Linked DNA regions of Draconibacterium halophilum. The protein of the gene in region 2 binds, or shares a complex with, the protein of the main gene of each other region. Links are inferred from orthologs where the notes say so. Each region holds a gene or a part of one and is shown on either strand. Other genes may lie near its edges.

Region 1 (5,158 bases), 670 kb from region 2 along the record:
AACAATGATGATTTCAGGTTCTATAGCCGACGAATTATCAGGGGAGTCGCTTGTAGGTGTTGAAGTAAAGCTGGAAGGAACTGACAAAAAAGCTTACACCGATTTTGATGGAAATTTCTCGTTTGAAGGAGTAAAACCAGGAGAATACAAGGTGGTTACAACTTATATTTCTTACGAGAAAAAATCGGAAGTTGTAAATGTTGAAGCTAACAAGAACGATATTAAAATAAAGCTGCAATCTTCTAACTAAAGGTTGTAGTAACTTAAGATTGAATCCGCCTCTGAGAGCAGAGGCGGTTTTTGACGTTTTAGAATTTTTGGGAATTAAAATGTTAGGTTAAACCCGTGAATTAGCAATATGCTATATATGAACCATCCGTCGGTTGACGGGTGGTTTTTTTATGCCGTCAGGAATTTAGTATTTCTCGTCTCGACTTTACTTTAAGCTTTGAAAATATATTGTTAACATGAGATTTTACAGTACTAAGGCTAATACTCAACTCATCGGATATTTCTTTGTTTGATTTGCCTTTTTGAAGCATGGTGTAAATGTTTCTCTCCTGAATGGTTAGTTCCTGAAGTACATTTTTTGATGGTTTTTTTAATAGCCTTGAAATGAAACTCATCGATAAAACTCCGAGTAGCAGCCCTGAAATTCCAAATAGTGCAGGATAATAGTTCCTGTTTCGCTTTATATATACTTTCTTTCTAAATTCATTGAAATAAGGAGATCGTTCTTTTTCCCATTTTTCAAGAAAACGGATGTAGAAATCAGGATTAGTTTCAACATGAAACTCGAAATTACTCTTGTAAATGGCATAGAGGGCCACCAAAGGGAAGCTGCAGGTATCAGCAAATTGTCGTAATTTTTCGTACAACGCGTTTTCTACAAGTTCACGCTTTAAAAATGATCTGCTAAAACTCACGGTGTCAAAAAACAAAGCTATTTTATCGACTTCAGTTAATTGCCGGCTTTCAGGAGAATTTTTAATATCCACATTCCCAAACAAGGTCTCGGAAGGCTTGCAGTTAAAGAAGATATCTGACTCGCTATTGGCAATTAAGAAAATGTGGTTTTCATCTTTTCCACCAATAATTAGTGATGCCGGAGGATCTCCTTTTTTTGAAAGATGCAGACGGTACAATCGATTATCAGCTGGAAGATAAGTGGTCATGAACGAAAACTTTCCATTCTTATCAATCTCAGCCCTATCAATAATCATTTGGTTCGACATGGTGTTTAATTGATCGAAACCGGAGATCAAAGAAAGGTAAACAATCCGGTTCCAGGTAGTATCAACATTCAGTTTCCCTTCAATACGGTCTGCATTTGATTTTAGTGAAGCAAAGGATAAAAATGTAATGATTAAATAGAAATATTTTACCTGTTTACATTTGCTGATCATCTCGAACTCTTTGATTTTTCATTTTGCGTATTCGAAGATTGTTGATTGCGAAATGTTACTACCCCAAACGTATGATTAGGTATAATTTTTATAGTCCATACACCCGATAATGCATTTCGTTGCATAATCTCTCCGCTAACACGTTCAGTACATTCTTTCTTTTGTGCACCTTTATCATCTGTTTTAAGCGTAACAGAAGTTTCTTTATCCTTTGTTGTTCCGGTTGAGAAAACACCCTTTTTCCTTCCACGGGGTCATATATTTCGATTTTAATACTCCCTTTTTCAACGTTTGCATCAATGTCTAAGTTAAAATAACAACCTTCTTCCGTCACTTCAACCTGAAGTTCCCGGGTTTCAGAGCTGCCATTTAATCTGATCGAATTATTTGTTCTAACCAAAGTGAGTTCCTGAGCCTCTCCCTCTTGGTTCTGAATTGTTTGTGCATTGATTGGTCCCACGAACAAAAGGAAAATAATAATTCCAAAAAATACGTGTGTTGTTTTCATCTTAATTAATTTTATGATTTGACGAAACAAATCTACAGGAAGCAAGTTGTTAAGTTAATTTTTTTTGGTTTGAAATAAGAACGAAGAAAGTTGGAAAAAATGATGAGGAACCTTTAATTCTTGTAGTTTTCATCCGTTAATAATATTTTATACAAAAGAATGTTCCATTTTGTAACTTACATTTTGTAAATCGCAAAATGTAAAAATTTAAATATGCTTTGTATCGTACTTAAAAACAACAATCCTTTCTACTGCCTGGCTACCGAAGAGTACCTGTTAAAGAATTTCGATGATGATATTTTTATGCTTTGGCAAAGCGATAAAACGGTTGTGGTAGGTAAACACCAAAACGCGCTGGGCGAAGTAAATTACCGCTATGTGCGCGAAAACGATATAACTGTTGCACGCCGTATTTCGGGTGGGGGAACCGTTTATCACGATGCAGGAAATGTAAATTTTGCCTTTATTAAAAATGTTAAAAGTCCGGCAGAGATTTCATTTAAACAGTTTACGGAACCCGTTGTGGAAGCACTTGCCCAACTGGATATTGAAGCCACAACATCCGGGAGAAACGATTTGCTGATTAAAGGGTTAAAGATATCGGGAAATGCAGAGCATGTTTTTAAAAATCGTGTCTTGCATCATGGTACCTTGTTGTTTAACTCCGATCTGGAAAACCTGGGAAATAGTATAAAAGTTATCCCCGGGAAATACACAAGCAAAGCGGTGCAGTCGAACCGAAGCAAAGTGGCTAATATTGCTCCGTTCCTGAAAAACGAACTGGATATTGAGGCATTTATAGATTTTCTGATTAACGTGCAATTGAAAAAGGATGGCGCTGAAAGTTATACGATTTCTGCAGATGATGAGGAAGCCATAAAAAAGCTGGTTGACGAAAAATTCACAACCTGGGACTGGCGTTGGGGCTACTCGCCAAAATACACTTTTACCAATAAGGCGGGAATTGACGGACGGACACTGGAAATCTATTTAGAAGTGAAGAAGGGCCATATTGAAAACGCCAACCTACATGGCAATTATTTTGTTGAACCTTACGCTACTGAATTATCTGCTTTGTTGCTTGGGAAACCACACTTCTATGAGGATATTCGCGATTTAATGGGAACTGATAACGAAGAGTTGATTTATGCTTTTTTCTAAAAGGAGTAAAGAAAAAGCGCACCACAAAACTGCAGTGCGCCATTCCAATATTCTAATTCTCCAATCTTCCTATTTTGGTAATGGGTATCCTTCAAGTTTTTTCAGGTTAGCTGCAATTTCCGATTCCGGATATTCGTAATCGTGCAATTCACCACCTATGTATTTGTTGTAACCAACAAGGTCCATCAAACCATGACCGCTAAAGTTGAACAGGATTGTTTTCTCTTTTCCTTCTTCTTTGGCTTTTTTAGCCTCGCGGATGGTAGCAGCAATGGCGTGTGTTGTTTCCGGCGCAGGAATAATACCTTCAGTTTTGGCAAACAATAATCCGGCCTCGAAACATTCGCTTTGGTGAACAGCTACCGCATCCATTAAACCATCTCGCAAGGCAGCACTTACCAGCGGCGCCATTCCGTGGTATCGTAAACCACCTGCATGAATTGGTGCGGGAACAAAGTTGTGACCCAGGCTGTTCATCGCCAAAAGCGGAGTCATTTGTGCCACATCGCCGTTATCGTAAATAAAGGGTGCTTTTGTTAAAGTTGGGCAGCTCGATGGTTCTGCTCCGATAATCTGGATGTCGGCACCATGAATTTTGTCGTACATAAACGGAAACGAGAGTCCGGCGAAGTTACTACCTCCACCACAGCAGCCAATAACTACATCAGGGTTTTTAATGCCCACTTTTGCCAGCTGTTTTTTGGCTTCCAAACCAATTATAGTTTGGTGCAACATTACGTGGTTCAACACCGAACCCAACGAGTAACGAGTACCTCCGGTAGGATCGGTAACAGCTGCTTCAACGGCTTCTGAAATAGCAATTCCCAAACTTCCCGGTGTATCAGGAAACTGTGCTAAAATATCACGTCCGGCTTGTGTTTCGGTACTTGGACTTGCAATACACTTGCCGCCCCAGGTTTCCATCATCATCTTACGGAAAGGTTTCTGATCGAAACTGACACGAACCATAAAAACTTTGCATTCAATGCCGCCCAATTGTGCACAGGCATAAGAAAGTGCCGATCCCCACTGGCCGGCTCCGGTTTCGGTGGTAAGTTTTTTAATTCCAAACTCTTTGTTGTACCAGGCTTGCGCCACAGCTGTATTGGGTTTATGACTACCGGCAGGCGAAACACCTTCGTTTTTATAATAGATCTTTGCCGGAGTTCCCAGTGCTTCTTCCAGTTCGTAAGCACGAATTAGCGGACTTGGTCGCCACTGTACCAGAATCTCGCGAATTCCTTCAGGAATATCAATCCAGCGCTCTTGGCTAACTTCCTGCTCAATCAGGTTCATCGGAAAAACCGGAGCCAGCATCTCCGGGCCTACAGGATTTCCATCAGGGCCAAGTGGTGGGTTTAATGGCGATGGCAGATCGGGAGCCAGGTTATACCATTGTTTGGGCATCTCCGATTCTTCGAGAAAGATCTTTTTTTGACGTGTCATAATCTGTTATTTTATTGGTTTATGTATGCATTTTTTAGATTCCTCACTAGGTTCGGAGTGACAAGCTTTTATAGAGCGAAGGAGTTTAGCAGGCGGCAAACCGCCTGCTAAACTCCCAAAAACACGAAGTAAAATGTCATTCCGAGCAAAGCGAGGAATCTATTCCTTTTCCTTATCAGCCCAAAAAAATAAAAAGGGATTTGCCACACGCTTGCAGCAAATCCCTTTTCAGTTTATAGCAGAAAAAAATAAGCAGCATCTCGTGTTTCCATTTTCACGTTACGCCAGTGCCATTCTTTTCCGTATATGTTATTCTTGTACATCTATTTATATCAACAGTACGTAAAGCTAATTAATATTTTATTTTGAAAAAATATTTCAGATTCTTTAACGCTTGCTGAGTGCAGAGATATTGGGTTTTTATTGGATTTGAATGTCTGCAAATAATCACAATCAGGACGTCACCCTGAACTTGTTTCAGGGTCTTTTTTTCAAATCGCTTGAAATTAAATGTGAAAGATGCTGAAACGAGTTCAGCATGACGGACTACCTACTAAACTTGACATAAAAGGGATATTTTTATTGGATTGTTCATTTGCCCAGGCGAGTAAATTTTTCAACTTTTGTGCTCAAATTA
Region 2 (5,674 bases):
TTGCGGCTTTGTTTAACAAGAAGGCAAAACTGTTTGTTGCCGGGCGTAAAAACTGGAAAGCGCAGCTTCGTTCGGCTGTCGACAAAAATGCCTCGTACATTTGGTTTCATTGTGCTTCGCTGGGCGAATTTGAGCAGGGACGACCGGTACTGGAGGAAATAAAAAAACAGTATCCCAACTACAAGATAATACTAACTTTCTTTTCGCCATCGGGCTACGAAATCCGGAAAAACTATGAAGGTGCTGATATTGTTTCGTATTTACCAATGGATACCAAAACGAATGCACAGGATTTTATTCGTCTGGTTCGTCCCAAAAAAGTATTCTTTGTAAAGTACGAATTCTGGTACAACTACATTACGGAACTCAAAACACAGGAGATTCCATTGTATATTATCTCGGCTATTTTCAGAGAAACCCAGCAGTTTTTTAAATCTACCCCTGGGGAAAATGGTACAAAAAAATACTACACAGTTTCGAGCACATTTTTATACAGAACGAAACCTCAGCCAAACTTCTTGAACAGATCGGCATTAAACATTTCACCATTTCAGGCGATACCCGTTTCGATCGCGTGGCAGAAATTGCCCGAGGTGCAAAAAAATTTGAGATTGTGGAAAAGTTTAAGGGAGAAAACGTAACCCTTATTGCAGGAAGCACCTGGAAACCCGATGAAGAGCTGCTTGCAGCGTTTATTAACAACAACAGTAATGTGAAGTACATTATTGCTCCGCACGAGGTTGCACCCGCAAATATCAACAGAATTCAGGAATTGTTAAAAAAACGGGCGATTTGTTTCAGTAAAGCCGATATTTCCGATATCGATACCTACGATGTGTTAATAATTGATTCCATTGGTATTTTATCATCGTTATACCAGTACGGAAACATTGCATACATAGGCGGTGGCTTTGGTGTTGGGATTCACAATATTTTGGAAGCTGCCACTTTTAAGCTGCCTGTTTTATTTGGCCCCAATTACCTCAAATTTAAAGAAGCTGTTGATCTGGTAAACGAAAAAGGAGCATTCCCAATTCAAAATTTTTCGGAGCTGGAAGCTTTACTGAATAGGCTCCTTAACGACAAAAAGAGCCTGCAAAAAGCTTCAGAAATCTGTAAAAAATACATAGAAAATAATGTGGGCTCTACAAAAATTATCATAAATAAAGTTTTTAACAAAAAGGAATAAGCAGCACGCTTTTTGTTGGCAAAATATTCTTCGAAAAATTGAATTTTTACAAGTAATATTCTGTTAACAAAAATCTCCATCGTACAATACAAATTTTCAGTTTTGGTAAACTTTTTTCGACTATCAAACACCTATCCTCCTGTGCCACTGCCTCATAACAAATCAAAGTTGATAACTTTTAATTAATTAAGCCTCAAATAAATTCTAAATATTTGTTTTCTGTCCTATCTTGCATTACACAATTTGTTGTGATGGACATCTAAGAAATTCGAATATACATTCTTATAATATTTAATACACTTACAGGAAAAAAATGGCAGTAAACGAAGTATCCGTAAAAGCCCCGGCAGGCAAAAAAATTTACTCTCAGGATGAAGCAGTAAACGCCTCGCTCGAGTACTTCAGTGGAGACGATTTGGCAGCAAGAGTTTGGGTGAACAAGTACGCCCTTAAAGATTCGTTCGGAAATATTTTTGAGCTAACACCGGACGACATGCACCATCGACTTGCAAAAGAAATCGCACGCATTGAAGAACGCTACCCAAACCCTTTAACCGAAGACGAAATTTATGGCGTTTTAAAAGATTTCAAACATATTGTTCCACAAGGAGGACCAATGACCGGCATTGGAAACGACTATCAAATAGCGTCACTATCCAACTGTTTTGTTGTTGGCAACGATGGTGATTCCGATTCGTATGGTGGGATTATGAAAATTGACCAGGAACAGGTGCAATTGATGAAACGCCGCGGAGGAGTGGGTCATGACCTGTCACATATTCGTCCTAAAGGTTCGCCGGTAAAAAACTCGGCTTTAACATCAACCGGAATCGTTCCGTTCATGGAGCGCTACTCGAACTCAACACGCGAAGTTGCTCAGGACGGACGCCGTGGTGCACTTATGCTTTCCGTTTCGATAAAACACCCGGACTCGGAAAGTTTTATCGATGCTAAAATGGAACATGGCAAAGTAACCGGAGCCAACGTATCGGTAAAAATCCAGGATGATTTTATGCAGGCCGTTGAATCAGGAACACCTTATACGCAGCAATACCCAATCAATGGTAAAGCGCATTACACCAAAAGCACCGATGCAGGTAAAATTTGGAAAAAAATTGTAAAAAATGCCTGGAAATCGGCTGAGCCCGGAATTCTTTTCTGGGATACGATTATTAAAGAATCGGTGCCGGATTGTTATGCCGACCTCGGTTACCGCACAGTTTCTACCAATCCTTGTGGCGAAATCCCGTTGTGTCCTTACGATAGCTGCCGCTTATTAGCAATCAACTTATACTCATACGTAGAAAATCCATTCTCGAAAGATGCGAAGTTCAATTTCGAATTGTTCAAAGAACACATCCATTATGCACAGCGCATTATGGACGACATTATCGATCTTGAACTGGAAAAAATTGATGCCATTATAGAAAAGGTTGAAGATGATCCTGAAGCAGAAGATATTAAATTCACAGAAAAAAATCTTTGGGAAAGCATCCGTCGCAAAGCCGAAGAAGGCCGCCGTACCGGAATTGGTATTACTGCCGAAGGCGACATGCTGGCGGCATTAGGATTACGCTATGGTAGCGACAATGCAACTGACTTCTCAGAAGAAATTCATAAAACTATTGCCATTGAAGCTTACCGTTCATCGGTACACCTGGCAAAAGATCGTGGAGCTTTTTCTATTTACGATGCAGAGCGTGAAAAGAACAATCCGCTGATCAACCGTATTAAAGATGCAGATAATGGTCTTTACGAAAAAATGGTAAAATACGGCCGTAGAAATATTGCTTTGTTAACCATAGCACCAACCGGAACAACCAGTTTGATGACACAAACAACATCAGGCATCGAACCTGTTTTCCTTCCTGTGTACAAACGCCGCCGAAAAGTAAATCCAAACGACAAAAATGTTCGTGTTGATTTTATTGATGATATTGGCGATCACTGGGAAGAGTACATAGTTTTTCATCATCACTTTAAAACCTGGATGAAAGCGAATGGCTACGATACCACTCGCAAATACGCTCAGGAAGAATTGGATAAGTTGGTTATGGAGTCGCCCTATTACAAAGCTACATCAAACGATGTTGACTGGCTGAACAAAGTTCGGATGCAGGGAAAAATCCAGAAATGGGTAGACCACTCGATTTCGGTTACCATTAACCTGCCTGCCGATGTAAAAGAAGAGTTGGTTGGAGACTTGTATTTCCAAGCCTGGAAGAGCGGTTGTAAAGGAGTTACCGTTTATCGCGATGGCTCACGCTCGGGCGTTCTTATATCAAACGATGATAACAAGAAAAAAACAGAAGACGGCTCATTTCCGCTAAACCGTCCTGACAAGCTGGAAGCCGACGTTGTACGTTTCCAAAATAATAAGGAAAAGTGGATTGCTTTTATTGGATTAATGGATGGCAAACCTTACGAGATTTTCACTGGTTTGCACGACGACGAAGATGGAATTTTACTGCCTCGCTCGATAACCAAAGGTTATATTATTAAAAGCTGGGAAGGTGAAGATTCGCGTTACGATTTCCAATACATCAACAAACGTGGTTACAAAACCACTATTGAAGGTTTGTCGCACAAATTCAATCCGGTATTCTGGAATTATGCCAAATTAATTTCGGGAACCTTGCGCCACGGCATGCCCATTCATAAAATTGTTGAGCTGGTAACCAGTCTGCAATTGGATAACGAAACCATTAACTCGTGGAAAGCAGGAGTTGCACGTGCACTGAAGAAATACATTCCGGACGGAACAATTGCTGATGATGCAAAATGTGGCGAATGTGGATCTGACGATGTAGTATACCAGGAAGGCTGTTTGACCTGCCTGTCTTGTGGCTGCTCAAAATGCGGATAATAAATTCGAACAAACTATACAAAACCGGAATCGATATCGATTCCGGTTTTTTTTGCACAAAAAATGCCCCACCGAAAAACGATGAGGCATTTACATCTACTATAAAATCTCTTAAGCTTCTATCATTGCTTTGTAAGCATCGGCATCCATTAAACTATCTAGTTCTGATGCATCAGCCACTTTAATTTTAACCATCCACCCTTTTTCATAAGGATCTTTGTTTACCAATTCCGGATCGTCGGCCAAATCTTCGTTAAACTCAGTAACTTCTCCTCCAACCGGCATAAACAGATCAGAAACCGTTTTCACTGCCTCAACTGTTCCAAAAGTTTCGCCTTTGTCTAACGTTTCACCTTCCGTTTCAATTTCAACAAACACAACGTCGCCCAATTCTCCCTGAGCAAAATCAGTAACACCAACAACAGCCACATCTCCCTCAACACGTACCCATTCGTGGTCTTGCGTATATTTCAAATCAGCTGGAATATTCATATTTTTAGTTTTTAATTATTTAAATCGTATCGGATGAAACTTGCCTTTACATTTGTCTTTCTTTCAAATTCGCCTGGCGTACTTCACATTGAAAAATTATTCATGATTTTTGCCAAAATTAAAACATTTTACTGAAAAACATACCCCTTACGCCCATGCATTTACGTGATTTTTATCGCATTTTGTTTTCAGGGGTCTAAAATATGTGGTGCTTTTTGTATAATTGCAAAAATTGTTACAACAAATGTATTCAAAAAAGATCAATTCGCCCGAAGAGCTTAAAATTGCTGCAAAGGAGTTAATTACAGCATTTAGTGACGACCGTGTGTTTGCATTTTACGGAAAAATGGGGGCTGGCAAAACAACCTTCATCCAATCGATTTGCCGGGCACTGGGATCGGACGACAACGTTACCAGTCCTACTTTTGCGCTGATAAACGAATACAACACCGCCGATCTTGAATCCATTTTTCATTTCGACTTTTACCGGATAGCAGCTATTGAAGAAGCGTTCGACCTGGGTTACGAAGACTACATTTACAGCGGAAGTTACTGTCTGATTGAATGGCCGGAAATGATTGAACCGCTGCTTCCGGAGAAAATGGTTGAGGTAAAAATTGAAGTTCAGGAAGATGATACGCGCCTGATAACAGCGCAGGAAATTTAGTTTCTGAATACCACATTCTACTTCCGACTTATTTTTTTTTGAAAACTCCCCTTTTGCTTGTAAATTGGTGCTGTTGAATTCATCAGAATTATACATAAATTCCAACCATGGAAAAAGCAAAAGAAAAGGTATCGATACCAAAAACCATGCTTCTGCCCAAAGAGGAGATGTTGGAGGTAAAAAGCAAGGGCAGAAAAATGAAAATTGGCGTTCCTTCCGATTTATCCAAAGTTGAATACCGGGTCCCTTTATCGCCGCAAGCTGTTGATTTACTGGTTTCTTACGGCCATGAAATTTTAATTGAACGCGACGCCGGAAAATCAGCCAGCTACACCAATGAAGATTACCAAAAAGCCGGAGCTACTATTGTTGAAACAAAAGAAGAATCTTTTCAGTGCGACATTATTTTACGCATCGCACCTTTTGATTGCGATGAAATTGATGCCCTGCGCGGCAACCA

The links. The genes of interacting proteins can lie anywhere in the genome.
Region 1: the proteins of gcvH (region 2) and G0Q07_RS03240 are in contact, whole or in part, in a crystal structure (PDB 3A7A), measured with the Escherichia coli proteins. The link is inferred for Draconibacterium halophilum from one-to-one orthologs.

Annotation. Positions count from the first base shown.
Region 1 is NZ_CP048409.1:823,089-828,246, forward strand. The notes cover bases 1,193-4,101. They hold G0Q07_RS03240 (lipoate--protein ligase), read left to right. Parts: upstream 1,193-2,127; coding sequence 2,128-3,075; downstream 3,076-4,101. Other genes in these bases: G0Q07_RS03230 (helix-turn-helix domain-containing protein), read right to left, coding at 1,193-1,406; G0Q07_RS03235 (hypothetical protein), read right to left, coding at 1,495-1,914; G0Q07_RS03245 (TrpB-like pyridoxal phosphate-dependent enzyme), read right to left, coding at 3,145-4,101. Outside these bases: G0Q07_RS03225 (carboxypeptidase-like regulatory domain-containing protein), read left to right, coding at 1-250; more of G0Q07_RS03230, read right to left, coding at 408-1,192; more of G0Q07_RS03245, read right to left, coding at 4,102-4,521. UniProt on the Escherichia coli protein: Catalyzes both the ATP-dependent activation of exogenously supplied lipoate to lipoyl-AMP and the transfer of the activated lipoyl onto the lipoyl domains of lipoate-dependent enzymes.
Region 2 is NZ_CP048409.1:150,106-155,779, forward strand. Bases 2,858-5,674 are described here. They hold gcvH (glycine cleavage system protein GcvH), read right to left. Parts: upstream 4,548-5,674; coding sequence 4,167-4,547; downstream 2,858-4,166. Other genes in these bases: G0Q07_RS00430 (adenosylcobalamin-dependent ribonucleoside-diphosphate reductase), read left to right, coding at 2,858-4,055; tsaE (tRNA (adenosine(37)-N6)-threonylcarbamoyltransferase complex ATPase subunit type 1 TsaE), read left to right, coding at 4,792-5,214; G0Q07_RS00445 (alanine dehydrogenase), read left to right, coding at 5,322-5,674. Also shown: G0Q07_RS20115 (3-deoxy-D-manno-octulosonic acid transferase), read left to right, coding at 1-641; G0Q07_RS20120 (3-deoxy-D-manno-octulosonic acid transferase), read left to right, coding at 614-1,189; more of G0Q07_RS00430, read left to right, coding at 1,503-2,857. UniProt on the Escherichia coli protein: The glycine cleavage system catalyzes the degradation of glycine. The H protein shuttles the methylamine group of glycine from the P protein to the T protein.